DNA from 3 places in the Anaerobacillus sp. ABD4_527 genome. Region 2 is predicted to be linked to each of the others. Evidence: predicted binding sites of a transcription regulator. Region 2 holds the regulator's gene; each other region holds the start of a gene.

Region 1 (9,842 bases), on a different contig from region 2:
TCCTTAGAAATTCTCGAGTATCACTGAACTCCAACCCACCAAATGAAAATGATTATCAATGTCATAACTTATTCTAGTCTATCCTATTTATACTGTCAACCGAATAATCAGCATTCTTATACAATAAAAAAAGACCCTGGAGTAACCACCAGGGTCTTTATAAATGTTAACCGATCGAACCTTCCATTTCGAACTTGATAAGGCGGTTCATTTCGACCGCATATTCCATTGGAAGTTCTTTTGTAAATGGCTCGATAAAGCCCATTACGATCATTTCTGTTGCTTCTTCTTCTGAAACCCCACGGCTCATTAGATAGAAGAGCTGTTCCTCAGAAACCTTCGATACTTTCGCTTCGTGTTCAAGAGAAATGTTATCGTTAAGGATTTCGTTGTAAGGAATCGTATCAGAAGTAGACTCGTTATCCATGATAAGCGTGTCACACTCAACGTTAGAACGTGCGCCTTCAGCTTTACGGCCAAAGTGTACGATACCACGGTACGTTACTTTACCACCTTGTTTAGAGATGGACTTCGAAACAATTGTAGAAGAAGTATTTGGAGCAAGGTGAATCATTTTTGCACCTGCATCCTGATGCTGTCCCTTACCAGCTAGGGCGATGGAAAGTGTCATTCCACGTGCACCTTCGCCTTTAAGAAGAACTGCTGGATACTTCATCGTAAGTTTAGAACCTAGGTTACCATCGATCCATTCCATCGTTGCGTTTTCTTCTGCAACTGCACGCTTTGTAACGAGGTTATAGACGTTGTTCGCCCAGTTCTGGATCGTTGTATAACGGCAGTAAGCATCCTTCTTAACAACGATTTCAACAACAGCACTGTGTAGTGAATTCGTTGTATAAACAGGTGCTGTACAACCCTCAACATAGTGTACAGATGAACCTTCATCAGCGATAATAAGCGTACGCTCAAACTGCCCCATATTTTCAGAGTTAATACGGAAGTATGCTTGTAGAGGTGTATCCACTTTTACGCCTTTTGGAACGTAAATGAATGATCCACCAGACCATACAGCAGAGTTAAGAGCAGAGAATTTATTATCAGTTGGAGGAATTGTTTTAGCGAAATGTTCTCTGAACAAGTCTTCGTTTTCTTTAAGAGCAGTATCAGTGTCCTTAAAGACAATCCCCATCTTTTCAAGGTCTTCTTGCATGTTGTGATAAACAACTTCGGATTCGTACTGAGCCGATACACCAGCGAGGTACTTTTGCTCAGCTTCAGGAATTCCAAGCTTATCAAACGTTGTTTTGATTTCTTCAGGTACTTCATCCCATGATCTTTCGGACTTCTCAGAAGGTTTTACGTAGTACGTAATCTCATCAAAGTCTAAATCAGCAAGGTCGCCGCCCCACTGAGGCATAGGCATCTTATAAAAAGTTTCAAGAGATTTCAAACGGAAATCAAGCATCCACTGCGGCTCATCCTTAATTCGAGAAATTTCTTTAACGATTTCAGGAGTCAAGCCACGCTGTGAGCGGAAAATTGAAACGTCTTTATCACTAAAACCATATTGGTAATCGCCAACTTCAGGCATTTTTTTAGCCATAGTATTTCCCTCCTAGACATATTACATGTCAGTGTTTGGCTTACGTTCTCTTTCCATCATTCTAGTATGAATAAGCATCTATTACAACACCTGGAAAGGGCTTAAGCCTGGTCGTTCTGTTCCTTAAACCCTTTCTCCATCGCTTTCCAAGAAAGTGTTGCACATTTGATACGAGCAGGAAATTTAGAAACTCCTTGAAGCGCTTCGATGTCACCTAGATCGAATTCTTCCTCATCGTAGTCTTTCCCTTGCATCATATCAGAGAAGATCTTAGACATACGGAGTGCTTCATCAACTTCAAGGCCCTTCACAGATTCTGTCATCATGGATGCGGATGCTAGAGAAATCGAGCACCCTTCTCCAATAAACTTGGCGTCTGAGATTTTACCTTCATCAACTTTTAACTGAAGCTGAATAGCGTCTCCACATGTTGGGTTGTTCATATTGATTTTCAGGTCGCCTTCTTCAAGCTCCCCTTTATTTCTAGGGTTTTTATAATGATCCATAATGACCTGTCGATACAACTGGTCAAGATTGTTAAAAGACATGACCAAAAAACTCCTTTGCTTTTTGTAACCCTGCTACAAAAGTGTCCACGTCTTCTTCAGTGTTATATAAATAGAAGCTAGCACGAGCTGTAGCCGATACCTCTAACCACTTCATAAGAGGTTGAGCACAGTGATGTCCTGCTCGAACAGCAATGCCTTCTGTATCAAGCACTGTCGCAAGGTCGTGAGGGTGAACGTCGTCACTGTTAAACGTAACTACTCCAGCACGTTCTTCAGGACCATAAATCGTTACACCTTCAATTTTAGACATTTGCTGCACTGCATAATGAGCAAGGTGCTGTTCATGTGCTTTAATGTTATCCATTCCGATCTCGTTTAAAAAGTCGATCGCAGCACCGAGGCCGACAGCTCCAGCAATGATAGGAGTTCCTCCTTCAAACTTCCACGGTAGATCTTTCCACGTCGAGTCATATAAACCAACGAAATCGATCATTTCTCCGCCGAATTCAAACGGCTCCATGTTTTCAAGGAGATGCTTTTTACCATATAGAACACCTATGCCAGTAGGACCGCACATCTTGTGTGCAGAAAATGCGAAAAAGTCGCAGTCTAAGTCCTGTACATCGATCTTCATATGTGGCGTACTTTGTGCACCATCTACGACCATCACAGCACCTTTTCGGTGAGCGATCGCAGCGATTTCCTTGATCGGATTGATTGTCCCGAGGACGTTCGACACGTGCATAACAGATACGATCTTCGTATTTTCAGTTATCGTATTCTCCACATCTTCAAGCGAAATCGATCCGTCTTTTTGAAGAGGAATGTATTTAAGCGTGGCTCCTGTAGCTTTGACAGCTTGCTGCCATGGAATAATATTACTGTGGTGTTCCATAGGGGTGATGACAACTTCGTCACCTTCCTGAAGGTTCGGACGGCCATAGCTTGATGCAACCATATTCAGAGCTGTGGTCGTACCACGCGTAAAGATAACTTCTTCAGTGGAAGGTGCATGAATAAATTCACGTACCTTTTCCCTGGCACCTTCATATGCATCAGTGGCGTATGTCCCTAACGTATGAACACCACGGTGTACGTTCGAATTGATTTCTTTATAGTAACGCTCAACTGCATCGATGACTTGCTTTGGCTTTTGAGACGTTGCAGCACTATCAAGATAAACAAGAGGTTTCCCATTTACCTCTTGATGTAAAATGGGAAACTGCTTGCGTATATCCTGCACATCGAACATTAATTTACTTTCCTTTCAGTTACCTCGATCGCACGGTTTTTAACGCCTTCGATTGGAAGTTCGTTAATAACTGGAGCAAGGAAACCATGGATGATCAAACGTTCTGCTTCTTTACGGTTGATTCCGCGGCTTTGTAGATAGAAGAGCTGAAGTGGATCTACTTTACCTACAGATGCAGCATGTCCAGCCATTACGTCGTCTTCATCGATAAGAAGGATAGGGTTAGCGTCCCCTCTTGCCTTGCTATTCATCATAAGAACGCGTTGAGTCTGGTCACCGTTTGATTTTGTAGCGCCGTGCTCAATCTTTGTAACGCCATTAAAGATTGCACTTGCACTTTCTTTTTGAACGCCATGAACGAGAAGAACACCTTCAGAGTTCTTTCCGTGGTGGAACATCTCATTGGTAAAGTTTTGCTTCTGATCACCACGACCGATCGTTACCGTCTTAGAATCACCATAAGAGCCGTCTCCAACTAGGTTCGTTGAGTTCGTTGAAATTGTGTTTCCATCATTCATCTGAGCAAGAGCCCAATCGACCTTGCCATCACGTCCTACGTTTGCACGACGGTTGACATACGTTGTAACACCTTTTGCAAAGTTATCGACTGAACCAAACGTAACGCGAGCATTCTGCCCAACGTGAACTTCAGCGATAATGTTAGCAACTGATTCAACGTCATGAGAATAAGATAGATAGTTCTCAACGTATGTTACTGAACTGTTGTCTTCAGCAACGATAATCACATGATTGAATAATCCTGCTTCAGGATCTTCTTGCCAGTATAGAGCTTGAACTGGAACGTCTACTTCCACGTTACGAGGTACATATAGGAATGTTCCTCCATTAAGAAGTGCTGTATGAAGTGCTGTTAAACGATGCTCATCGACTTTCATAACATCCTTCATGAAGTACTTCTCAACAAGCTCACTATGGTTTTGTACAGCCGTTAGGATGTCTGTGAAAATAACACCTTTATTTTTAAGTTCATCAGAAAGCTGATTGAAAACTGGCGTTGAATTACGATGCACGAGAAGGTTACCTGACTGCTTGTCTTTTGCAACCAGTTCTCTAATATCTTCAGGAAGTTCATCTAATGAAGAAATACCATCTGTCGGTACATCGTGCTTAAACGAAGTGAAATTAAATTTATCTATTTTCGTCTTATCAGGTTTTGGCATAGGTAGGTCTGCTGACTTCTCTAGTGCCATTAGGCGAAGCTGAGTGAGCCACTGTGGCTCTTGTCGCTTCTCTGAAAAAGACCGAACATAATCTTGATCGAATGCAATCTTCGTATCCACTGACATTGTCATCCTCCTTACTGCTTACGCTTCTTGGCCAACTGTTTCGTCTTTGATACCTAGTTCTTCTTTAATCCAATCGTAACCTTCTGCTTCAAGACGCTGAGCTAGTTCAGCTCCGCCTGACTTCACGATGCGTCCTTGCATCATTACGTGTACTTTATCTGGAGTAATGTAGTTAAGAAGACGCTGATAGTGAGTGATGATTAAGCAACCGAACTCTTCATTACGCATTGCATTAACACCTTTTGAAACAACTTTAAGAGCGTCGATATCTAGACCAGAGTCAATCTCATCAAGAACTGCAATCTTTGGTTCTAGCATCATAAGCTGAAGAATTTCGTTACGCTTTTTCTCACCGCCTGAGAATCCTTCGTTAAGGTAACGCTGAGCAAATTCTTCGCCCATATCAAGCTCAGCCATTTTGCTATCTAGCTTTTTGATGAATTTCATAAGAGAAATTTCATCGCCTTCTTCACGACGAGCATTGATTGATGTACGTAGGAAATCAGCGTTTGTAACCCCGCTTACTTCACTTGGATATTGCATAGCAAGGAAGAGGCCCGCTTTCGCACGCTCATCAACTTCCATTTCAAGCACATCTTCATCATCAAGAAATACTTTACCTTGAGTGATTTCATATTTCGGGTGTCCCATGATAGCGGAAGCAAGGGTAGACTTTCCTGTACCGTTCGGCCCCATTACTGCATGAATTTCGCCACCATTTATTTCAAGGTCTAGTCCCTTGATAATCTCTTTTCCTTCAATGGAAACATGAAGATTTTCAATCTTAAGAGTTGATGCTGCCATTTGTGAATACCTCCAATAACGTTTATACTATTCCTTCTTCCTTCCTTATTGTATTAGCTATAAGGTTTATGTCAAGGAATGTGTGCTGAGTCATTCTCAATCTATTTTCATTCTAATTTTATAACAAATCCAAACTATTATCAAGGAACGAGAAATGCGTCCTTAACTAGAGTTAACAACATCTATGTGTCCTATTCAGACCTCAAATCTCATCCAAGAATAAGCGTATCATTTCCTTATAAGGGAAACAACGGATGTTGTACTCATTTCAAAATAAAAAACCAGTCAGCGACTGGTTTTAAAAACGTATTGCTGATTCATTTTTGCAATTTACGGTCGAATTCACTTACCAACATCAGACTTTGGCGATGATCCATGTCACGATCGCGCTCTACTTGCATTCGTTTGTTAAAATTCCTGCTATATTCTGCGTATCCTACTCCGTGAGACTGGAACATTGCCTTTTCCATTTCAGGTGTGTGGTTTAACCGCAAGGGGCTAATAATGAATCAATCCTTTCAGTAATTGGTTATTTATTTACTCACTTAATTTACCACTTTAATACAGTCGCCTACAAATGCCATATACACCAATTACAAAGGAAATAACCTGCTCTTCTATGTTTTGAATATATTGAAAAGTATAAATCTTATCTTTCCTTCGTTTAAGAAGCAATTCCATTACCGTGCATATATATAATGGAAGAAACTCGTTGTTTAATGCTTCATTTGATTAAGATCCGTAATACATTCTTGAACGAGGGTTACAGCCTGACTCATGGAAGCTCCTCCACCAAAAGCTGCAGTTACTCCAACTGTCTCGAGGATTTCCTCTTCCGTGCATCCTTGATCTAAGCACCCTTTCGTATGGTAGATGATGCAATACTCATCTTGAGAGAAAATGGAGATTCCAAGAGCAATCATCTGCTTTTCCTTCTTAGTAACCGCACCCTCTCTAAAACAAGCTTCTGTAAAAGCATTATATTTCTTAGCTATTTGGGGCATTTTCTCAGTAAAGACTCCAAGACCTTCCTTGTAGTCATGCAATGCTGTTTGTGCAAAATTTGTATTTTGTTGTTCTTGCGTCACGTCACATTCCTCCTTCAATTATTCAGAGTTAGTATGAGAAGACAATCACAATGCTATCCATAAATTTAAAGAGAAAAAAATTTAAACGATATGTGAGATTTATCACATGAATAAAGGGAAATGTTCGTTAAGATATAACTATAAGAAATAAAGGAGTGGATGATATGTTTGAAGGTAAAACAACACGAGTTGTTGTCATTGGAACAGGGTTCGTAGGGACTAGCTATGCATTTTCTTTGCTTAATCAAGAAGTTGCAAATGAGCTCGTATTGATTGATGCCAATAAAGAAAAAGCTGAAGGAGAAGCAAGGGACCTTAATCATGGCATTCCTTTTGGTGCGCAGATGAAAATTTGGGCAGGTGATTATAGCGACTGTCGTGATGCTGATATCGTTGTGATTGCCGCTGGTGCGAATCAAGCGCCTGGCGAGACTAGACTTGATTTGATCGATAAAAACACGAAGATATTTAAAGAAATCGTAAATAATGTGATGGCAAGTAAGTTCGATGGAATATTCATTGTCGCTACGAATCCCGTTGATATCCTTAGTTATGCTACATGGAAATTTTCAGGACTTCCAAAAGAGAGAGTCATTGGCTCCGGAACGATTTTAGACACGGCAAGATTCCGATATTTATTGGGAGAGTATTTTCATGTAGATTCTAGAAATGTTCATGGCTACATTTTAGGAGAGCACGGTGATACTGAATTACCAGTGTGGAGTCACGCTACTATAGGTAGTAGACCTGTACTTTCATTAATTGAAGATTACCCGAATGGGAAAGAAGAGCTTGATTCCTTGTTCACTGATGTTCGTGATGCCGCTTATCACATCATCAACCGCAAAGGTGCTACACATTTTGGTATTGCTATGGGACTTCTCCGATTAACAAAAGCCATTCTACGTAACGAAAATTCTATTCTTACCGTTTCTACTTTGTTAGAAGGAGAGTATGGCTTAGAGAACCTTTATATTGGTGTACCAGCCATTGTTAATAAAAATGGAATAAGAGAAGTTATTGAACTAGATCTTACTCGTGAAGAAATGGATCAGCTAAATCATTCAGCAAAGACTTTGACTGATGCGATGAAACCTGTACTCTTAAACAAATGATAGAAAAGAGGGTTCTCCAATATGGAGAACCCTCTTGCTATTTATTCGTTTACAGGAACAACAGCTCCATCATACTCTTCTTTAATGAAGGTTTGAATATCTTCAGAACGGAGAACCTCAACAAGAGTTTTTACAGCTTCGTTATCCTCATCACCTTTGTTAACAGTGATGACGTTCACGTATGGAGAGTCAGACCCTTCAAGTGCAATTGCATCTTCTTGTGGATTTAAGCCAGCATCGATCGCATAGTTCGTGTTGATCATAACAGCATCGCCTTCGCCTTGCTTATAGATCTGAGGAAGAAGGGAAGCTTCAACGTTTGTTTTAAAGGTAAGGTCTTTTGGATTTTCAGCAATATCTTCAACTTGTGCATCTGTTGGATCGATACCTTCTTTGATTTTAATTAGACCTTTTGCTTCTAACAATTGAAGCATACGACCATGGTCTGATACAGAGTTACTCATGATGATTTCTGCACCTTTAGGAAGTGCATCAAGGTTTTCATATTCCTGTGAATAGACACCGATCGGCTCGATATGAATTCCACCAGCGTTTACGAAATCATAGTTATCGTTTTCTTCCATTTGTAGCTCCATATAAGGCACTGTTTGGAAGTAGTTCGCATCTAACTCACCGTTAGCGAGCGTTTTGTTCGGAAGAATGTAATCCTGGAAGCGCTCGATTTCAAGAGTAATTCCTTCTTCCTCAAGAAGCGGCTGTGCTTTTTCTAGAATCTCAGCGTGTGGAACGTTTGATGCACCAACAACTAGTTTCGTTTCTTCACTTTCTGATTCAGAGCCTTCGCTGTTACCACCGTTATTGCCTCCACAAGCTGCTAAAGCTGCAAGTGCAACAACTGACAAAAGTAGTACTAGTTTTTTCATGGTTTCTCTCTCCTTTTTTATATCTTATCTTTTATCCATAGCTCGCGTTGTAACATCTCCAATAACCTGAAGAACTGCTACAATAGCGAGAATTAATACAGTTGCGACAAGCGTCACGTCGGGATTATTTCGTTGGAAACCATCTAGATATGCGAGATCTCCTAATCCTCCAGCCCCAACGACACCTGCCATCGCTGTATAGCTCACTAGAGCGATCGCAGTTACTGTGATTCCTGAAATCAATGCTGGCATCGCTTCAGGAAGCAACACTTTAAAAATAATCTGGCCATTCGTAGCCCCCATAGCTTGGGATGCTTCGATCACTCCCTTGTCTACTTCTCTTAGAGCGATTTCGACCATTCGTGCATAGAAAGGGGCAGCCCCTGCAATAAGTGCTGGCAATGCAGCATTAGCTCCCAGCATCGTACCAACAATGTATACAGATAGTGGAATAAGCAAAATAATTAAAATGATGAATGGAATCGAACGGAACAGGTTTACAATCCCTGCAACAAAACCATTAATATATCGATTTTCCCAGACGTTTCCCTTTGAAGTTAAGAAAAGCAGCAGGCCGAGTCCAATGCCGAGTATAAACGTTGCGAATACAGAGATCGCGGTCATGTAGATCGTTTGTAATGCCGCTTCCCACATATCTTCCCAACGTACATTAGGAAATAGTGAACTAAGCATTTGGAATCACCTCTACTTCTACTTTCTGATCACGTGCATAGCTCAGTGCTTTATCAATAGCAGCTTGTTCTCCTTTTAGTAAGACCGATAGCTTACCATAAGGACCATCCTGAGTATGGGTGACCTTCCCTTGAATGATGTTCACTTCGATCTGAAACTCTCTGATTAACTTCGTTACAAGAGGTGAACCCGTAGCTCCTTTTACAAAGGTAAATTGTACGAGAGTCCCTTCTGCAGTTTCAGTGAGGTGTGTAATCGATTCTTTCATTTCCTCAGGCTCACTCAGCTGATTTACAAAGTCACGGGTGATCGGCTGCTGGGGATGATGAAAAATATCAAGTACTGGACCTTCTTCAACAACACTGCCACCTTCCATGACCGCAACACGATGACAAATCTTTCTGATCACGTGCATTTCATGAGTGATCAACACGATCGTTAGTCCTAGCTCTTTATTAATTTTCTTTAATAGGTCGAGAATACTATCTGTGGTCTTCGGATCCAGGGCCGATGTCGCTTCGTCACAAAGTAACACTTTAGGGTTATTAGCAAGTGCCCTCGCAATCCCAACTCGCTGTTTTTGACCACCACTTAGTTGAGATGGATACGCATCTTCTCTTCCCGAT
Region 2 (9,842 bases):
TGCTTTCATCATGAAATCTCCAGAAGAAACCATAGAGCTCGGCATTAAGCTTGGTGAAAAGCTTAAGCCAGGTAGCGTATTAACGTTAGAGGGAGATCTAGGTGCAGGCAAGACAACTTTTACAAAGGGAATTGGAAAAGGTCTCGGTGTAAAGAAAATTGTAAATAGCCCTACGTTTACCATCATTAAGGAATACGAGGGGAATATTCCTCTTTATCATATGGATGCTTATCGATTAGAAGAAAGCGATGAGGATCTAGGATTTAGTGAATATTTTGAAGGCGAAGGTGTCACTGTAGTAGAATGGGCGAAATTTATACAGGACATGCTGCCAAAAGAACTATTACGTATCGAAATCTATCATCAAAGAGAATCAGAACGCAGATTGATATTAAGACCTTTCGGGGACTTTTATGAATCTGTTTGTAAGGAGTTGCAAGATGAGAGTACTAGCCATTGATTCATCTAACTATGTGATGGGTGTCGCTGTCATGGTAGATGATATTATCGTAGGCGAACTGATTACAAACTTAAAGAAGAATCACTCGATTCGACTGATGCCAGCGATCGAAGAGTTATTAGAAGAGGTCGGGGTAAAGCCGAATGAGCTCGATCGAATTGTCGTTGCTGAAGGACCCGGCTCGTATACTGGACTTCGAATTGGCGTGAGTATTGCGAAAACGTTAGCTTGGACGTTAAATATACCGCTTGTAGGCGTATCGAGTCTCCAAGTTCTCGCGCAAAGCGGACGCTATTTTGACGGGGCGATCGTGCCATTCTTCGATGCGAGAAGAGGACAAGTCTATAATGGGGTATTCGAGAAAGGCATGCCACATCCTGTAAGAAAGAGTGACGATCAGATCGTATTGTTTGAAGAGTGGCTTAAAATAAATAAAGAAAGCCATGATCAGTTCCTATTCATTAGCAACGATTTATCGAATCACAAAGAAACGATTGAAAGTATACTTGGTGATAAAGCAATCTTTGCACCTGTTAGTAGTACCAATGCTCGTCCATCCGAGCTTGCTGTGCTAGGAGCGAAGAAGGAACCGGTTGAGGATGTACACGCGTTTAAACCGAATTATGTAAGGATGGCAGAGGCGGAAGCTAAATGGCTCGCTTCGCAGGAAAAGTAGGGGATTCGTAATGGAAAAGACGATATCGTTTCGTTCGATGACTGTGAAAGATATTGAAGCTGTCATGGAGATTGAGAAAGCAACGTTTCCAACGCCGTGGAGTCGATCTGCTTTTTACAATGAAGTCGTTGTAAATCAGTTTGCTACTTACCTTTTACTCGAAGTCGGTGAAGAAATCGCTGGGTACTGCGGCGTATGGGTAATTATTGATGAAGCCCATATTACGAACATCGCCCTCCATCCAGACTATAGAGGAATGAAGTTAGGCGAAGCGCTGATGAATAAAGCGATTCGTTTTGCGAAATCGCGAGGAGCGTTGACCATGACGCTTGAAGTTAGAGTGTCGAATACAGTTGCACAGAATTTATATAAGAAACTAGGTTTTGTAGAAGGAGGTATCCGCAAAGGTTATTATTCAGATAACCAGGAGGATGCACTAGTAATGTGGGTGAATTTAAATGGAAAATAAATCAGAAATCATACTAGGAATCGAAACAAGCTGCGATGAAACAGCGGTTTCCATCGTTAAAGGCGGAACAGAAGTTCTTTCTAACGTTGTGGCTTCACAAATTGAAAGTCATAAGCGTTTTGGTGGTGTCGTACCTGAGATCGCTTCTCGTCATCATGTAGAGGAAATGACGGTTATCTTAGAAGAAGCACTTCGTGAAGCTGAAGTGACGATGGACGATATCGACGCGATCGCCGTTACGGAAGGACCAGGATTAGTAGGAGCCTTGTTAATTGGAGTGAACACAGCCAAAGCATTAGCGTTTGCTCATCAAAAGCCTCTGATTGGAACCCATCATATCGCCGGGCATATTTATGCGAATCAGCTTGTTTCTGAGCTTAAGTATCCATTGCTATCTCTCGTTGTCTCAGGAGGGCATACAGAGCTTGTTTATATGGAATCTGAAGGAGAGTTCACGTTGATAGGAGAAACGCGTGATGACGCTGCAGGAGAAGCCTATGATAAAGTGGCGAGAACGTTGAAGCTGCCATACCCAGGTGGACCGCATATCGATCGTCTTGCACAAGAAGGCACGGAGTCCGTACCGCTTCCTCGTGCATGGCTTGAGAAAGGGTCTTATGATTTCAGCTTTAGTGGATTGAAATCTGCCGTAATCAACACCGTTCATAACGCAAAGCAGCGTAATGAGGAGATCAAGCCTGAAGATCTAGCGGCAAGCTTTCAAGCAGCCGTAGTCGATGTCCTCGTAACGAAAACGAAGCGAGCGGCTGAAGAATATGATGTGAAACAAGTGCTACTTGCTGGGGGAGTTGCGGCAAACAAAGGTCTCCGAACGGCATTAAAAGAAGCCTTTAAGGATTCAGAGATCGAGTTGATTATTCCACCTCTTCATTATTGTACAGATAATGCTGCGATGATTGCTGCAGCAGGTACCATTTCCTATCGAAAAGGGAAGCGTTCTTCCTTACACCTTAATGCAAATCCGGGATTAGAACTGGGAATCTAGTCCCGGTTTTTTTGTTTCTAATTATCCACAAGCGGTGAATATTGTGGACATATTGACCTAGATACGAAATAAAAGGCATTTTTACTGTGGGTAAAAATTTGTGGATAACTATTCGTTTGCATGTGGATAATGTTGATAAATTTGAAATATCTCGTTAAATAAACACACATTCTGTGTATAAGTATGTGGATTGTGTGAATATGTCGGAAAATTTTCTATCTAAAGAAAAAACAGTCCACTGTGGACTGTTTACGCTTCTTGGAGTTCTCCCCATTCTTCCATAAGTTCTTCTGTTCTCGTTCTTAGTTTATCGAGCTCTTCATTTAAGACCATTACCTTTTCATGATCTTCAAACACTTCAGGAATACAAAGTTCTGCTTCAATTTCATCGATTTTAGCTTCTGCCGCATCAATTTCTTTTTCAATTTCATCGATTCGTCTTAAGATTTGTCTTTCCTGGCGTTTTGCTTCTTTATCTTGTTGAAAACTAGATTTCCCTGATACTTCAGGCTCACTCGATTGTTCCTGCTGTTCAAGAGCGGCCAGTTCAGCGAGCTCTTGTTTCTTTTCTACGTAGTAATCATAGTCACCGAGGTATGATGTGACACCTTCAGTGGATAACTCAAGAACACGAGTGGCGATTCGATTAATAAAGTACCGATCGTGTGAAACAAACAAGATTGTTCCAGGGAACTGGATCAGCGCTTCTTCTAATATTTCTTTACTATCTAAATCAAGGTGGTTCGTCGGTTCGTCGAGTATCAGGAGGTTTGACCTTCGCATCATCAGTTTAGAGAGCGCGAGTCTTCCTTTTTCTCCACCACTTAGTTCTGAGACGATTTTCAACACATCGTCTCCACTGAAAAGGAAGCGGCCTAATACGGCACGGATATCCTTTTCATCTGTTAATGGAAAGTCATCCCATAATTCGTTAAGGACAGTTTTATTTGATGTGAGATTCGTTTGCTCTTGATCATAGAACCCGATCTGAACATTACTTCCGAAGTTTAAATCTCCGCCTAGTAGGGTTTTTCCTGAGACGATCGCCTGCAGGAGCGTCGATTTTCCGATTCCGTTCGGACCAACGAGCGCAACGCTTTCCTGGCGTTTCAAGTCGAACGTAAGCTGATCGTTGATCACCGTACCCGGGTAGCCGATCGATAACTCCCTCACACTCAGTACATCGTTCCCTGTTTGCTTGTCGATCGTAAACGAAATGTTGGCTGATTTCTCATCGCCTTTTGGCTTATCGATCCTCTCCATCTTTTCAAGCTGCTTTCTTCTACTTTGAGCACGCTTTGTCGTAGAGGCGCGGACGATGTTTTTCTGAACAAAGTCTTCTAGTTTTGCGATTTCCTTTTGCTGCTTCTCAAACTCTTTAAGCTGCTGTTCATAGCGCCGATCTTTCTCTTCTAAATAGAAGCTATAATTTCCTTCGAATCGTTCTGCGCGGTTTCTCGAGATTTCATACACCTTGTTCACGATTTTATCGAGAAAATAACGGTCGTGCGAAACGATGAGGATGGCACCTGTGTAGCCTGTTAAATAACCTTCGAGCCATGTGAGTGTTTGGATATCAAGATGGTTTGTCGGCTCATCGAGTATGAGTAGCTCAGGTTTTGTAAGTAAGAGTTTACCGAGCGCAAGGCGCGTCTTTTGCCCTCCGCTTAGACTAGAAATCGGTGTTTTATAATCGAAATCTTTGAAGTTAAGCCCGTGAAGGACCGTACGAATATCCGCTTCGTATTTGTAGCCGCCTTTGTCTTTGAAAGCGACCTGAAGCTGGTCATATTCTTTCATGATACGCTGGTATTCCTGCTCATTTTCATAGATAGATGGGTCGCCCATCTTCTCTTCGTACCGTCGAAGTTCTTTTTCCATACGACGTAGTTCTTCAAAGACGCTAAGCATTTCATCCCAGATCGATAGGTTCGATTCGAGACCCGTGTCCTGAGCCATGTATCCGATCCGTACATCTTTCGGTTTGATGATATCTCCTGAATCATAGGAGAGCTGCCCTGTGATGAGTTTTAGAAGAGTAGACTTTCCGGCACCGTTTCGACCAACGAGTGCCACACGGTCTCTCGATTGTACTTCTAGCTTAATATTAGATAAAATAGGGTCAGCACCAAATGATTTTGATACGCCATTTACTTGTAGTGCGATCATTGTTTCTTCACCTCGAATTTCTCTCTTCTCGTTGTATGTTGAATCGAGCGATTTGCTTGATCTACCATTCGATTACGTTCCTTTAAGTTTATCGTAGTGAGGACAAGGTGGGCAACTACAGGAATGTTCATTAAATGGTAATAAAAATTCTTGTTAAAAAACAGCAAAAAGGATAGAAATGGTGTATAGTCACAAGTAGCAGCATTCCATTTAACCTTCTATCATCTATAGAAGAAAGGGGCAGCCATGAGTTCATTTACTCATTTTAATAAAGAAGGCCGCGCACAGATGGTCGATATTACAGAGAAAACTCCGACTGCTCGTACAGCGGTTGCCAAAACGAGCGTGAAGGTTAGTGAAGAAATTTATACTGGTATCAAAGACGGAAATATGAAGAAAGGCGATGTGCTTCAAGTCGCCCAAATTGCCGGGATTATGGCAGCAAAAAAAACGTCTGATCTCATCCCTATGTGTCATCCGATAGCGCTTTCTGGCGTTGACCTTCATTTCGACTGGGAAGTGAGCGCTTCCTTTTATGAGCTTACAATTGAAGCTCATGTGAAAACAAAAGGAAGTACCGGAGTAGAAATGGAAGCGCTGACGGCAGCATCAGCGGCGGCATTAACCGTGTACGATATGTGCAAAGCGCTGGATAAAGGCATCGTTATCGGGGAAACCTATCTCCTTACAAAAACAGGGGGGAAAAGCGGGGATTACAAGCGCGAGTAGGACAACCATAGATTGAGCGCGGAGGTCAATGTGGAGGGTGTTTATGGATATTGATCAAACAAAAATTCCGCAAGCGACAGCAAAACGACTGCCGCTCTATTATCGCTATTTAAAAAATCTTAGTGCATCTGGTAAACAGCGGGTAAGTTCTGCTGAATTGAGCGATGCGATAAAGGTAGATTCTGCTACCATACGAAGAGATTTTAGTTATTTCGGTGCTCTTGGTAAAAAAGGGTATGGGTATAATGTTCATTATCTGTTATCTTTCTTTAGTAAGACCCTAGATCAAGATGAAACGACCAGGGTAGCTCTCGTAGGAGTAGGTAACCTTGGGACAGCGTTTCTGCACTACAATTTCATTAAGAATAACAATACGAAGATCGAACTGGCATTTGATGCGGATGCAGAAAAAGTAAACCAAGAAATCGGTGGTATTCCGGTCTACCATATCGATCAGTTTAAAGAACAGGTAAAGAAGAACGACATCTCAGTCGTTATCCTTACAGTACCCGTTCATGCTGCTCAGTCGATTGCAGATCAGATGGACGAGGCTGGAATTAAAGGGATCCTGAACTTTACGCCAGCACGTTTGACCGTACCAGATCATATTCGAGTGCATCATATTGACCTGGCAGTTGAACTGCAGGCTCTCGTGTATTTTATGAAGCATTACCCGGTATAAACTTATAATCTTAAGGAGGTGACACGCATGGGAATGGGTGGCGCAAGTATCGCTCTAGTTGCAGTTGTTGCTTTGATCATTTTTGGACCTAAGAAACTACCTGAGCTTGGTAAAGCAGCAGGTAACACACTTCGTGAGTTCAAGAACGCAACAAAAGGTCTAGCAGATGACGACGATGATACGAACGATAAGAAAAAAAACGAACAGTAATCGGTTAGGACGGATAGGGAATGGATGAACAAAAACAATCCATCTATGATCACATAGAAGAATTAAGAAAACGAATCATCATCACAGTCGTCGTCTTAATTCTCTCCTTTATTGCGGGACTATTCATCGCAAAGCCGGTCATCGTCTTTCTCCAGAATGCTCCTGAAGCACAGGGGATTCCGATGAACGCTTTTACATTAACAGACCCGTTAAAGGTTTATTTCAGCTTTGCGTTCCTGGTTGCTTTCATTATGACATCGCCCATCGCTCTCTATCAGCTATGGGCTTTTGTTTCGCCAGGACTTTATGATAATGAACGGAAAGTAACGTTATCGTATATCCCAGCAGTCTTTCTCCTCTTTCTTGGAGGAGTTTCATTTTCATATTTCGTCCTGTTTCCTTTTGTCATCGACTTTGTCGGTAATTTGGCAGAAAGCCTCAACATTCAGGAAATGTACGGCGCAAATCAATACTTCACTTTCTTGTTTCAGTTAACGTTACCATTTGGCTTTGTGTTTCAGCTGCCTGTGATCGTTCTTTTCTTCACGAGACTCGGAATTTTAAATCCTGCCATGCTTGTACAGATTAGGAGATACGCGTATTTTGGACTCCTCGTCATAGCGGGTATGATCACACCGCCTGAAATTATTTCACACCTAATGGTTTCGGTACCACTGTTTTTACTATATGAATTCAGCATTCTTGTGTCTCGCTATGGTTATAGAAAGAGACTACAAGCAGAGGCGAAGCGTCAATTGGAAGAACAGGAAGAAGAAGCATAACAAAAGCGATAGGATAGCCCTATCGCTTTTTGTTTTGATCTTTTTTCTTCAGTTGATTGATTTTCTTTTTAAGTAAAAAGAAGCGAATGGAGTAAGCGAAATCAACTGTGGCGAGCACCATCAGTAGTATCGTCCAAAGGCTCCACATATCTGCATCAGAACGGGCGCTTTGAATCGCAAGGTACGTGAAGATCGAACCGAGCCCTGCGTAGAAAAACCCCATTAGAGTTGGTGAAAATCTCATGTAAGTACTCCTCCAATAAATGACTGCATTTGTTCCGCTTTCTTCTGTAGTTCTGCTAGATCATCTGCAAAGAAGATGTTGATTAAGACAACGATCGTATTCATCGTCATATGAGCGACAATCGGTACGATCAACCGCTTCGTTTTCACATATAGAAACGCGAACGTAAGTCCCATCGCAGTATAAACAAGGATGTGGTCGAAATCCAAATGGATGGCTGCAAAGATAACCGAACTCGCGATTCCAGCGATCCAAAAGTTAAACCGTGTATAGAGTGCCCCGAAAATCACTTTTCTAAAGACGATCTCTTCAAGAATTGGGCCAATGATCGCTATTACAAGGATAAAGATCGGTGATGCTTTCGCAACATCCATCAGCATCTCTGTATTTTCTGATCCAGGTTCGATTCCGAATAAATTGACCTCGATCATCGCTGCGATAATTTGAGCAAAGTAAGCCATGAAGATACCAAGAATGCTCCAGCTTACCGCTTTCCCTGCTGATACGCGGGTAGAACGTTCAAACGGCTCGTCAGGAGTTGAGCGGAGTAGAAACAGCATGATGATGAGTGCTGTAAAAAAGCTCACAACCGAGTAGCTTACGACTGGGTTCGGAACATCTAGGGATTGAAATAGTTTTGCACCCGGATATCCGGAAAGCTGCATAACGATATAAGTAATTAAGATAGTCCAATAGTGTTTTGCCAAGAAGCATAACTCCTTTTAGTGGTTTGCATGCCTAGATAAAGGCATTTTGCATACTTGTATTAGTTTAACACATTTAGGAATGGGAATGCCCTTTAGAAGAGTTTCGAAACAGTGACGAATCTGAAGAGGGAATGTTCTGATAACTAGTACGTAAGTCTTATCTTTCAGATAGAAGAAGTTGATAAATAAAGGAATGCAAATTTTCTGTTAAAAAAATCAACTTTACTACTTGCAAAAGAATAGCCAAATATTTTATTATATACATGTGTTAGCACTCGCCTATGTTGAGTGCTAACAGAAACAATACAAACCATTAATATCCACTGAGGAGGGTGTTTGAGTTGTTAAAGCCTTTAGGTGATCGCGTAGTAGTAGAACCAATTCAATTAGAAGAAAAAACGTCTAGTGGAATCGTACTTCCTGATTCTGCAAAAGAAAAGCCTCAAGAAGGTCGCATTGTATCTGTAGGTAGCGGTGCGTTAACTGATTCTGGTGAGCGTGTAGCTCTTGAAGTTTCAGAAGGCGATGCAGTTATTTACAGTAAGTATGCTGGTACTGAAGTAAAATATGACGGTAAAGAATATTTAATTCTTCGTGAAAACGATATTCTTGCAGTTGTAAGCAAGTAATACAACCACTCAAATAAAATAAGAACTACATAAATTGGAGGGTAACAAATGGCTAAAGATATTAAGTTTAGTGAAGAAGCCCGTCGCTCAATGCTTCGCGGTGTTGATTCTCTTGCAAACGCAGTAAAAGTTACACTCGGTCCAAAAGGACGTAACGTGGTACTAGAGAAGAAGTTCGGTTCTCCTCTTATCACAAATGACGGTGTAACGATCGCGAAAGAAATTGAACTTGAAGATGCATTCGAAAACATGGGTGCTAAGCTTGTAGCTGAAGTAGCAAGCAAGACGAACGACGTTGCTGGTGACGGTACAACAACTGCAACGGTTCTTGCACAAGCAATGGTTCGTGAGGGACTTAAAAACGTTGCTTCTGGTGCTAACCCAATGGTTATCCGTAAAGGAATCGAAAAAGCAACGAAAGCTGCTGTAGATGAGCTTAAGAAAATTTCTAAGCCGATCGAAGGCAAAGAGTCTATCGCACAAGTTGCGTCTATCTCTGCTGCTGACGAAGAAGTAGGTCAATTGATCGCTGAAGCAATGGAGCGCGTTGGAAACGACGGCGTTATCACTGTTGAAGAATCAAAAGGATTCGCTACTGAGCTTGAAGTAGTAGAAGGTATGCAGTTCGACCGCGGATATGCATCTCCTTACATGGTAACAGACTCCGATAAAATGGAAGCTGTTCTAGAAGATCCATATATCCTTATCACTGATAAGAAGATCGCAAGCATCCAAGATGTACTTCCAGTGCTTGAGCAAGTGGTACAACAAGGTAAACCACTTCTTATGATCGCTGAAGACGTTGAAGGTGAAGCTCTTGCAACGCTTGTTGTTAACAAGCTTCGTGGAACGTTCAACGCAGTAGCTGTTAAAGCTCCTGGTTTCGGTGACCGTCGTAAAGCAATGCTTGAAGACATCGGTACACTAACTGGTGCTGAAGTGATCACTGAAGATCTTGGTCTAGATCTTAAGCAAGCAAACATCACGCAGCTTGGCCGCGCTTCTAAAGTTGTTGTAACGAAAGAAAACACAACAATCGTTGAAGGCTCTGGCGAAACTGACAAGATCGCTGCTCGCGT
Region 3 (9,842 bases), on a different contig from region 2:
TTGAACAGGTGAAAGTTGGTCAAACCCAGCTTCTTTCCAATTATTCAAGAGAAATGGGTGTTGTTCGAACATAGTCATATGGATACTCCTTTTATTATCAAGTGAACTTATTTTAACATATATTGTCCATCTCAGTATCCTTCGCATATGTGCGATTTATTTACCCAATACTAACGTCATGAATCGTAAGGAGGGCCTCTGAAATGAAAAAAGATAAAAACGACATGCAGTCTCCTGTTTTTGATGAAACACAACCACATCAAATTGATGCCCCGTCCTTTAAAGGTACAGGTATAGAAATGCAAGCTCCTTTTGTAAACCGCTATGGCGTCGTGATCGGCGATAGTTTGTATGACTCCTCTGATTCTCCTCTTAATAATTGGAGTGATGAGGTAGATCCAGCCATTATGGCTGGAGATGAATGGGTTCACCCAACGAATGATATAGGGTGGAATACAGAAGAAAATCATGAAATGTTACATCAAAAACGCGCCGAGAACGGATTTTTACCTCATGACACTCATGATGCAAGCTATATGAAAGACTAGGATGTTTGATGGATAATCATGAGGGAATGAAGATGGCAAGGAGGTCGAGCTCATGAATGGTTATTTACTTAGAAAGATGGCCGTATATATCTTAATTGCAGGTCTTGTCGTCGCATTGTTCATCGGAATCACTCTCGGAAATTACTTGCCAGATTATGCTTCGATTCAAGAGCCGCATCCTCTTCGGTGGATCTTTGCTTTTGGAGCTTTTGGGGTTAGTGGTATCATTTCATCAATTATGTATACAGGTGGCGTAATCGCTGGAATCATTGAACGAAAAACTTAGTAAAATGGATAAGGAGCGCATCGAATCGATGCGCTCCTTCTTATGGGTTAATTTAACGATCGTTAATTTATTAACAGTAACTCCTTCATTGCCGCGGTAAACATACCATCGAGATCTGTTGATCTCTCAAACAACGAAAGCCCTACCTCTCTTTCATCCTTACGGCTCCGAAGCCGCGCCAGTGTGAGTGAGCAGGATCAACAGCAATTGTAGTATGGCCATTCACTTGATGTAAGCCAATTTGAAACATGCTGTTCATACCTTTCCAGTTATGAATTTAAGTTCTCCTAATGTTAAAGGAGCTAGTTGTTAATACGGGAATTTCGAGATCCCAATTTCTTATTATACACTCTTGAGGGAAGATGTCAATGTTTAGGCTGTTTATTTTTTCCTATTGAGTGTGCTAGAACGCCTAGTGCAACACCAAGACATGCTCCGCCAGCTACCTCAGCAGGTTGATGTCCGAGAAGTTCGTTAAGCTCTTCTTCTCTTCTTACATGCAGAAGGTCAGGATAATGGCCTGATAATAATTCGATATCTTCATCAAGGTCATTTACTAATTGAGCTATTTCACCAGTATGCCTTCTAATTCCCTGGGCGTCGTACATAACGATGACCCCGAAAACACAAGCTAGCGCGGTTTCGATCGATTCTTTACCAGTTTGTAATGCAGTATAAGTTGCTAGTGCAGAGACACCGGCTGAATGGGAACTCGGCATTCCACCTGTTTGAAAAAGTGGACGCCAATCCCATTTATTGGACTCTTTCTTGTGAGTGAGTATTTTCATGCCTTGCGCTAATGTAATGGCAGATAATGCTGTTATGATTCCTCTATTCAACGTATTCACCTCAATCATAGTCTCCCTTACAAAAGGATGTAATATGTTGAGTCTGTTGTGAAATAATAAATTAAAAACGGAGGGATCGACAATGAATATTAACCAAAAAGATGCGATGTTGATTCAGAAAGCATTGAGAGCTCTTCAAAACGAAGAAAATGAATCAGAGTATTCGAACGTACTTACTAGACTGACGAACAAGCCTGGAATGAACGTTGATCTAGAATCGTTTATGAATGATGCTACAGATTACAATAAGCTGATGAATTAGAAATACTGCCAGGGTCCTTTAGGCCCTGGCCCTTTTTATGTAAATGGGAACGATAACTAGTCCTCCTCTCAGTATTTCCACATACCATATTTAGGAAGAAGTGTGGCACATTAAAAGGAGTGAGGAAAATGGCAGAAAACCTTAAGTATGCCATTACTAGGGATTATATAAGTAAGGGGAAATCTAGGCCACAAGAAAAAAATAACGGAATAACATTCATTGTTGCGCACGACACAGGTAATGCTGGTTCCACAGCATATGCGAATCGCGCATATTTTGCAAAAAACGTTGTTTCAGCTTCAGCACATACGTTTATTGATGATGATGTTATCTTAGAAATTATTCCATTAGATGAAAAAGCATGGCATGTGCGCTATGTTGTAAACACGGATAATGTTTTATTTAATGGTGATGCGAATGATCATGCGATCGGTGTAGAACTGTGTTGGGGCGGAAGCATTACGTTTCGAGAAGCGTATAGTCGGTACGTTTGGTACATCGCTTATCTATGTGACAAATTTAAGTTAGACCCAGAGTCTGATGTTGTTGCACACTCTACATTAGATCCTACAAGAAGAACAGATCCACAGAACGCTTTGAATCGTTACGGCGTAACATGGGCAGAATTCATTCGTGACGTGACAGCTTCCTATCATATGCTCGATGGTTCTGATGTTATAGACATCATTCCAACACCGCCTCCTAAAAACGTTTTACTTATCAGCTATGGTGATCGCGGGGACGAAGTGAAACGAATTCAAAACTATCTGATCAATGCGGGTATGAATCTGCAGGAATATGGTGCAGACGGAATTTTTGGGAGAGAAACGGAACTGGCTGTTAAGAAGTTTCAGAGGTTGTATGGTCTTAGTGAAGATGGAATTGTAGGCCCGATCACGCTAGCTGCTTTAAAGAAAGCTCCAAAAAGACCTACATCCCAAGCTCCTGTAAGACCTTATCCTGGTCACTATGTCATGATAGGGGATCGTGGAAAAGATGTTGAGGCAATCCAACGTGCCGTCAATGTTAAGCCAGATGGCATTTTCGGTCCCGTTACGAGAGACGCAGTAAGGAGTTATCAATCTAGAAAAGGATTACTTGTAGATGGAATCGTAGGACCAAGAACATGGAACGTAATGTTCTAATCGCTAAAACGCCGCCCCTCATTCGAAGGGCGGCGTTATTTTTATTTAGGAACGTTTAATTCAGGAACCCATTGACTCATGTGCTGATTTATTTCATCAAGTAACTCAGGTTTAGATTCATTCAGCGGTTTTACAATGTAACCTTTCTCTACAAAAGTTGGGAAGAAGGATGGTGAGGTCACACGAACGCTCGTCTCACCTCTAAACTTCTTCTTTTCGATATCTAAGGTAAGAATACCACCTATATCTTTATAGTTATTTTTTTGGCCAGATAAGAAGTTGCCTAGAGAGTAGGCTACAAAAACCTTTCGATCATCTGTCGTATCGATCCATTCTACGGGTTGAAGAACGTGAGGGTGATGACCTAGGATAATGTCGGCACCTGATTCTGCTATAAATGAAGACAATTCTAGCTGAAAGTTATTCGGGAGCCTTTCGTATTCATTTCCGAAGTGCATGCTGACAACCACCGCATCTGACATCGATTCAGCTTCTTGTATATCTTTCGCAATCTTTTGTTTGTCGATATAGTTGACCAAGTAGGGCTTGTCTGCCGGGGGACGAATGCCATTTGTACCATATGTATAAGCTAGAAAAGCTACTGTGATATCATCTTTTTTTATCGTTCTGATGTTTGATTGATCTTCTGGTGAAAGGTAACTTCCTGTATAAAGCATTCCAATCTCATTCCAGTGCTTAAAGGCATTTTGTAATGCTTTTTCACCACGGTCAAGCGTATGATTATTTGCCATAGAGACGATATCAACACCGCTTTCTTTTAGGGCGTCTCCGACTTCTTGTGGGCTATTGAAACTTGGATAAGAAGATAAACCGATTGAAGTACCACCGATGACTGTTTCCTGGTTTGCGAACGTAATATCTGCCTTCTCCATCTCAGATTTCACAGCTTCAAGCATCGGCATAAAGTCATATCCGTTGTCTGTTTTAGCATTTTCATAGACCCGGTCGTGAATTAGAACATCTCCAACTGCTGAAAGACTTATTGAAGAAAGCGATACGGTATTGTCTTCAGTTACAGCAAGATCGTCACGATAGGATGACAGGTTTTTGGGTTCTGAAAGTGATTCCCCTCCAGTAGAAAGTAAAAGAAATGTCACACTAGTAGCGAGAAAAACAACTAGCGCACAAATAACGATAAATTTAGTTTTCATTGTTTTCACCTTTGTAATAGATTTAAACGATACACTTATTATATGGTATCTCTATAAATAGTCCTAATTCTTTTCAAAAAAAAAAGACGCGACTAGTCGAATTGTGACTTTTGTCGTGTCTTGTATTAAGAGGATCTAGGGTTACAGTACAAAATTGAGATCATCAAATTTTCTAGGAGATTTGCTTGGGTGTTCAAGGTATTCGGACAGTACTGGTACAATCGATTTGTTGTAGATTCCGTTTATCATTGATTTTTCAAAAAGAATCACGTCAGGCTTCGATTTTAAGAATTCTTCAATCGGTGTTTTAAGATCTAGATTGTGAAATGATGTTTCGAAATCAACCACGATATTGTTCTGGTAACTTGATAGGGATAGGCCAGCATGCAGCTCTCCCAAAATACCTGAATGCTTATAGTACTCCGTCACGATACGTATGTCTCGTGGTGTGTGAGGTAAGATGATTTCAGGATGATTAGAGACGATCATGATTTCTTCTGTGAAAGGTCTTGTGATCATGAGGAACTCATCTAACTTCTTTTTATAGTGAGCAGTGTTTAGGCGTTCACTATTTTTGTCATCGATTAGCAATAAGCCAGTGACCATTTTTTAACCTCCTATGGTTTATTTTCATTTAGTTTAATCGCTTTATCCCATTCTAGATGTGTATTTCGTCACACCCTGATCGGAAGGTGTGATTATTGTCACACCTTAAATTCAAGGTTGCTGGTATACTAAATTTAAGATGAGATGGAACGAAAGGAGTTCGGATAATGGAGTGCCCAATGATTTCAAAAAACACGGCTGGCTACAATACTCAGTCCTTTGCTTCTGAAAATTTCTTAAAACTAAAAGGTGTTATGTATGAGAGGCATGTGCCTCGTGGTGAGAAGATTTATTGGGAAGGTGAAGAATGCGAACATATTTACTTTCTTAAACAAGGTGCGGTGAAACTAACAAAGAGTTCAGATGAAGGAAAAGAACTCGTGCTGTATTATTTTCAATCTGGAGATTTATTTGGTGATTTGAAAGATGATGTTCACATAACGAATAGTTATACTGCAGAAGCAATCAGCGATTGTACTCTGGGTGTTATCCAACAAAAAGATCTTGAAACGCTTCTCTGGCAAAATGGTGATTTAGCGATCGATTTTATGAAGTGGCTCGGTTACATGCAGCGCTTTTTACAAACAAAACTTCGAGACCTCTTGTTCTTTGGTAAAAATGGCGCTCTTGCTTCTACGCTGATCCGTATGTCCAATACGTATGGCGTAGCGGAAGGCAACAAAGTGCGGTTCACAAATCGCTTAACGAATTCAGAGCTAGGAGACTTAATTGGCTCTACGAGAGAAACAGTCAATCGAATGTTAAACCAGTTGAAAAGAGAAGAGATCATCGACTATGAAGGTGGCGTGATTACGATTAGGGATATGGACCGGTTAAAGGCTATTTGTCATTGTGAAGGATGTCCTAGCAGCATATGTCGATTGTAGATTGTAGGGTGTAAGAGATATTTTTCTCTTATACCCTCTTTTTTTGTGTGAAATTAACCATGTTTGTGATAGATGTCACAGATGCGATTACTTCCATCTCCTAAACTAAGAGTAGACATTGAGTTAGGGGGGAGAGAATTGAAACTAGTTGATAGTAAAAGTGAAGCTCACCGTTCAGTAAAGGTTGAGAAAAGTGAAGAAGATCTTAAAGGAACAATCATTTCTGTCTTTATGGTAGGTGGTTTTATCGTTCTATCATGGGGAGCTGTTTACTGCTTATATGTAGCGAGGTTTTAATCAGGGGGGAAGCATATGCACATTCATAAGTTTGAAAAAATCTGGTTAATTGTCGGAAGTGGAACATTAGTTGTCTTTTTACTAATTATCGGTATCAATGCATTTGCGATGGGTCACACACCGCCTAGTGATGATGAAATTTTAGATCCCCAAGAAGTCGATATTACGGCTCCATTCGACGAACCAGGCTTAAAAAAGATTGGTGAAAATGAATACGAATTAGTGATGATTGCTCAAGCATTCACATTTCAGTCTGTTCAAGACTTGGAAATTCCAAAAGGAGCGACTGTTCATTTTACAGTCACGAGTAAAGACGTTGTGCATGGATTTCAGATTCCAAAAACGAACGTGAATATGATGATCACTCCTGGACACGTAAATAAAATTACTCATACGTTTGACGAAGTAGGTCAATTTTTAATTTTATGCAATGAATATTGCGGAGTCGGACACCAGGCGATGGGTGTACCTCTGGAGGTGATCGAATGATAAGTCAAGTTGTTGATCGTGCGGATGCAAAGCTTAGTATGGCACACATTTATGTTGCCTTCGCAGCGGTACTACTAGGAGGGATTGCTGGGCTGCTTCAAACTCTTGTAAGAAGTGGAACGTTTCAGCTGCCTGCAGGAATAGGTTATTATCAATTACTCACAGCTCATGGAATCTTACTTGCACTTGTTTTTACTACCTATTTTATTATTGGATTCTTTTACGCTGGTCTCAGTAGAACGTTAGGGAAGTTTTACGATCAACCGTTTCGAATGGCATGGCTTGGGTTTGTCGTTATGACGATCGGAACTGTCTTAACGACCGTTATGATTTTATTAAATGAAGGAACTGTGCTTTACACATTTTATGCTCCGTTGAAGGCCTCTCCCTTGTTTTATATTGGATTAACGTTCTTTATTATTGGTACTTGGTTAGCAGGCGGAGCAATGTGTAGTCAGTACTATATTTGTAAAAAGGTATCCAAGAAAAAACTCTCTCCACTGTTTGCTTTTATGGCGATCATGACGATGGTTTTATGGTTTGTCGCAACAATCGGTGTAGCTGCATCTGTACTCTTTCAATTTATTCCTTGGTCATTTGGATGGGTGGATGGCATCAACATCTTACTTAGTCGTACGCTGTTTTGGTATTTTGGTCATCCTCTCGTTTATTTTTGGTTACTTCCTGCGTACGTGTGTTGGTATGTCATTATTCCTGAAATCATCGGAGGAAAAATATTTAGTGATGCTCTAGCACGATTATCATTCGTTTTATTTCTACTGTTCTCAATCCCAGTAGGTTTTCACCATCAGTTACTAGAGTCAGGAATTTCTCCGTTCTGGAAATTTTTACAGGTAGTCTTGACCTTTATGGTTATCGTACCTTCTTTGATGACAGCATTCTCATTGTTTGCTACGTTTGAGATCTCTGGTCGTAAAAAAGGGGCGTCCGGATTGTTGGGATGGTTTAAAAAGCTTCCTTGGAAAGATGCACGCTTTTTTGCACCTATGGTCGGTATGCTGATTTTCATTCCGGCAGGTGCAGGAGGCATCATCAACGCAAGTAACCAGATGAACCAAATTGTTCACAACACGTTATGGGTAACTGGACATTTCCACCTTACCGTTGCTTCTAGTGTCGCATTAACGTTCTTTGGAATTGCGTACTGGTTGATTCCGCACCTGACTGGCAGGGTTCTAACGGGACGAATGCATAGTCTAGCAAACTTACAAACGATTCTTTGGGCTGTAGGAATGTTCTTCATGTCAGGTGCGATGCATACTGTTGGGTTGCTCGGTGCTCCTAGAAGAACAGCTTACACAACGTATCAAGATCACCCGGATGCTCTAGGATGGATTCCATATGAAGTGACGATGGCACTTGGGGGCTCAATATTATTTATTGCTATTCTATTATTAATGTTTATTCTGAGTGATCTTGCATTTTTTGCTCCAAAAGGAAAAGAAGACTTCCCAATCGGAACAGTTGCCGATCGAGCTGAAAGAACACCAGTGATCCTTGAAAATTGGAGGCTTTGGCTGACAGTAGCCACGATTCTCATTCTCGTTGCATACACTGTTCCGGTTGTGCACATGATTGAGCACGCACCGCCAAGTTCCCCAGGATTTAAGTTTTGGTAACTAAAAGCGCTGGTGAAAACAAGCGTTAGAGTGTTGAAAAAGTTTCGGTGTTGCATAGTAGTCGATTATTTCCGCTCCAATTAAGGTTGAGGAATAGATGGATGGTGAGAATCTCTCTCCAAATTCATCTGTTAACCTATAGGGAAGGAATATATTTATTCCCTTCAAGTAGGAGAGACGATTGCGGGCTCGTCGTACGGGCGACCGAGACCGGGGTATTGGTTTCACCTCGGGCTTGGACGTTCGTTCACGGAAAGCATGCGATCCTCATCGACTACGGCACTGGGAGAACAGACTAATGGCATCGTTTTCTCGACAAACTGACGCTGGTTTATACCAGCGTTTTTATCTTTGCTCATAGTTTTGATATAGTATAGAAGAAAATGTGGAAGGAGGATTATATGAAGAAACCTAACATTCTATTTATTGGCGCTGGTCGTATGGCAGAAGCCATTTTTTCTGGACTTAAACAATCAGATCACATTGGCACCGTCACGATCTCTAATCGATCAGATAGTGAAAGACTAGCTCATTTAAAAGATACATATCATGTTGAAACGGCAAAATGGCAGGATGTTGTTTCAAATCACGACGTTGTTATTCTCGCAGTACCTCCTGCAAGTCACCCTGCTGTATTGAAAGAGTTATCAGGCTTTGTGACGAGTCAGCTCATTATTACTGTAGCTGCAGGTATCGGACCAACTCAACTTGAAGAAGCATTACCCCAAAGTCCTGTGGCATGGATCATGCCAAATACTGCAGCTGATGTTAAGGAGTCCATGTCCATCTATGCTTGTGGAAAATGTGTTACTGAGGATGACCGAGCATCCCTGCAACTCATTTTGGACGCAATCGGGGAATCTGAAGAGCTTTCTGAAGAACAGATTCATCAGTTGACCGCTGTCACTGGAAGTGCACCTGCATTTGTTTATCAATTCGCAGAAGCTCTCCAACAAACAGCGAAATCATATGGATTAACGTCAGAGCAAGCAACGAAACTTGTTGTACAAATGATGTATGGATCCGTAGCGATGTTAAAAGACGGTAGGGAAGCAAGTGCTCTCCGCGATCAAGTAACAACGCCAGGAGGAGCGACTGCGGCAGGTTTGGATGTTCTGAAAGAAGCACATTTTGATGAGTTACTTAACGAAGCTGTGCTAGCGGTTAATCGAAAAGCAAAAGAACAAGCAAAATAAAACTTGCTCGGACTAGTCCGAGCAAGTTTTGTTTTTAAAGGATATATGGTCCTAACAAAAGGACGACGATTCCGAGATTAATTCCAAGTTGGTAAGACGTTTTTTGTAATATCGTCCATTCGTGGTCCTGACCAAGTCGGCTGATCATATAGGATATTACAAAAATCACGAGTGGCCATACATAGCCAGCACCCGGGAATATTAAGTAACTCGGTGCAAGATATTGAAATGGTCCATCAAGGATATAAGGTAAAAAGGCTATCTGTGATCCGACGAAAAGCAGAACCATTGTCCATTCAACCCAACGCTTATCCTGCTCAAGAGCAGCAGTGTTTGAAAAATATAGGTACATAAGAGCGAATGCTGGCAGGATAAGAAATCCAAAAGAGAACGCAAGCATCGCAAACATACCCACAATCGCTGAGAATGTGTCGAAAATAGCTAGTTTGATATCTTGGCCACTGGT

The links. Region 2 encodes Rex, which represses fermentation and respiration genes when NADH is low (regulators of the CRP and FNR family bind a similar motif). Its sites were predicted from a motif close to TTGTGAAATATTTCACAA; they were not measured.
Region 1: a site for Rex is predicted at 6,615-6,632, ahead of ACXAHI_RS08965 (L-lactate dehydrogenase). Genes of this name have one in related genera too.
Region 3: a site for Rex is predicted at 5,818-5,835, ahead of ACXAHI_RS07910 (cytochrome c oxidase subunit 2A). Genes of this name have one in related genera too.

The regions. Positions count from the first base shown of each region.
Region 1 covers NZ_JBSWXZ010000001.1:1,715,630-1,725,471, forward strand. The annotation lists gene sufB (Fe-S cluster assembly protein SufB) at 167-1,564, opposite strand; gene sufU (Fe-S cluster assembly sulfur transfer protein SufU) at 1,666-2,112, opposite strand; gene ACXAHI_RS08940 (cysteine desulfurase) at 2,102-3,325, opposite strand; gene sufD (Fe-S cluster assembly protein SufD) at 3,325-4,632, opposite strand; gene sufC (Fe-S cluster assembly ATPase SufC) at 4,651-5,436, opposite strand; gene ACXAHI_RS08955 (YuzK family famiily protein) at 5,754-5,906, opposite strand; gene ACXAHI_RS08960 (carboxymuconolactone decarboxylase family protein) at 6,153-6,524, opposite strand; gene ACXAHI_RS08965 (L-lactate dehydrogenase) at 6,689-7,639, shown strand; gene ACXAHI_RS08970 (MetQ/NlpA family ABC transporter substrate-binding protein) at 7,681-8,523, opposite strand; gene ACXAHI_RS08975 (methionine ABC transporter permease) at 8,548-9,216, opposite strand; gene ACXAHI_RS08980 (methionine ABC transporter ATP-binding protein) at 9,209-9,842, opposite strand, start outside.
Region 2 covers NZ_JBSWXZ010000010.1:3,530-13,371, forward strand. The annotation lists gene tsaE (tRNA (adenosine(37)-N6)-threonylcarbamoyltransferase complex ATPase subunit type 1 TsaE) at 1-460, shown strand, start outside; gene tsaB (tRNA (adenosine(37)-N6)-threonylcarbamoyltransferase complex dimerization subunit type 1 TsaB) at 441-1,136, shown strand; gene rimI (ribosomal protein S18-alanine N-acetyltransferase) at 1,147-1,605, shown strand; gene tsaD (tRNA (adenosine(37)-N6)-threonylcarbamoyltransferase complex transferase subunit TsaD) at 1,595-2,611, shown strand; gene ACXAHI_RS20615 (ABC transporter ATP-binding protein) at 2,861-4,780, opposite strand; gene moaC (cyclic pyranopterin monophosphate synthase MoaC) at 5,027-5,509, shown strand; gene ACXAHI_RS20625 (redox-sensing transcriptional repressor Rex) at 5,553-6,191, shown strand; gene ACXAHI_RS20630 (twin-arginine translocase TatA/TatE family subunit) at 6,219-6,401, shown strand; gene tatC (twin-arginine translocase subunit TatC) at 6,422-7,183, shown strand; gene ACXAHI_RS20640 (YdiK family protein) at 7,203-7,427, opposite strand; gene ACXAHI_RS20645 (CPBP family intramembrane glutamic endopeptidase) at 7,424-8,134, opposite strand; gene groES (co-chaperone GroES) at 8,476-8,763, shown strand; gene groL (chaperonin GroEL) at 8,812-9,842, shown strand, end outside.
Region 3 covers NZ_JBSWXZ010000001.1:1,502,378-1,512,219, reverse strand. The annotation lists gene ACXAHI_RS07960 (DEAD/DEAH box helicase) at 1-78, opposite strand, end outside; gene ACXAHI_RS07955 (DUF3905 domain-containing protein) at 204-548, shown strand; gene ACXAHI_RS07950 (hypothetical protein) at 601-834, shown strand; gene ACXAHI_RS07945 (divergent PAP2 family protein) at 1,200-1,682, opposite strand; gene ACXAHI_RS07940 (hypothetical protein) at 1,765-1,944, shown strand; partial or broken gene ACXAHI_RS07935 (peptidoglycan recognition protein family protein) at 2,073-2,597, shown strand; gene ACXAHI_RS07930 (peptidoglycan-binding domain-containing protein) at 2,601-3,089, shown strand; gene ACXAHI_RS07925 (CapA family protein) at 3,131-4,261, opposite strand; gene ACXAHI_RS07920 (hypothetical protein) at 4,403-4,867, opposite strand; gene ACXAHI_RS07915 (Crp/Fnr family transcriptional regulator) at 5,035-5,754, shown strand; gene ACXAHI_RS07910 (cytochrome c oxidase subunit 2A) at 5,893-6,051, shown strand; gene ACXAHI_RS07905 (cytochrome c oxidase subunit II) at 6,067-6,540, shown strand; gene ACXAHI_RS07900 (b(o/a)3-type cytochrome-c oxidase subunit 1) at 6,537-8,180, shown strand; gene ACXAHI_RS07895 (hypothetical protein) at 8,282-8,479, shown strand; gene proC (pyrroline-5-carboxylate reductase) at 8,582-9,376, shown strand; gene ACXAHI_RS07885 (hypothetical protein) at 9,411-9,842, opposite strand, start outside.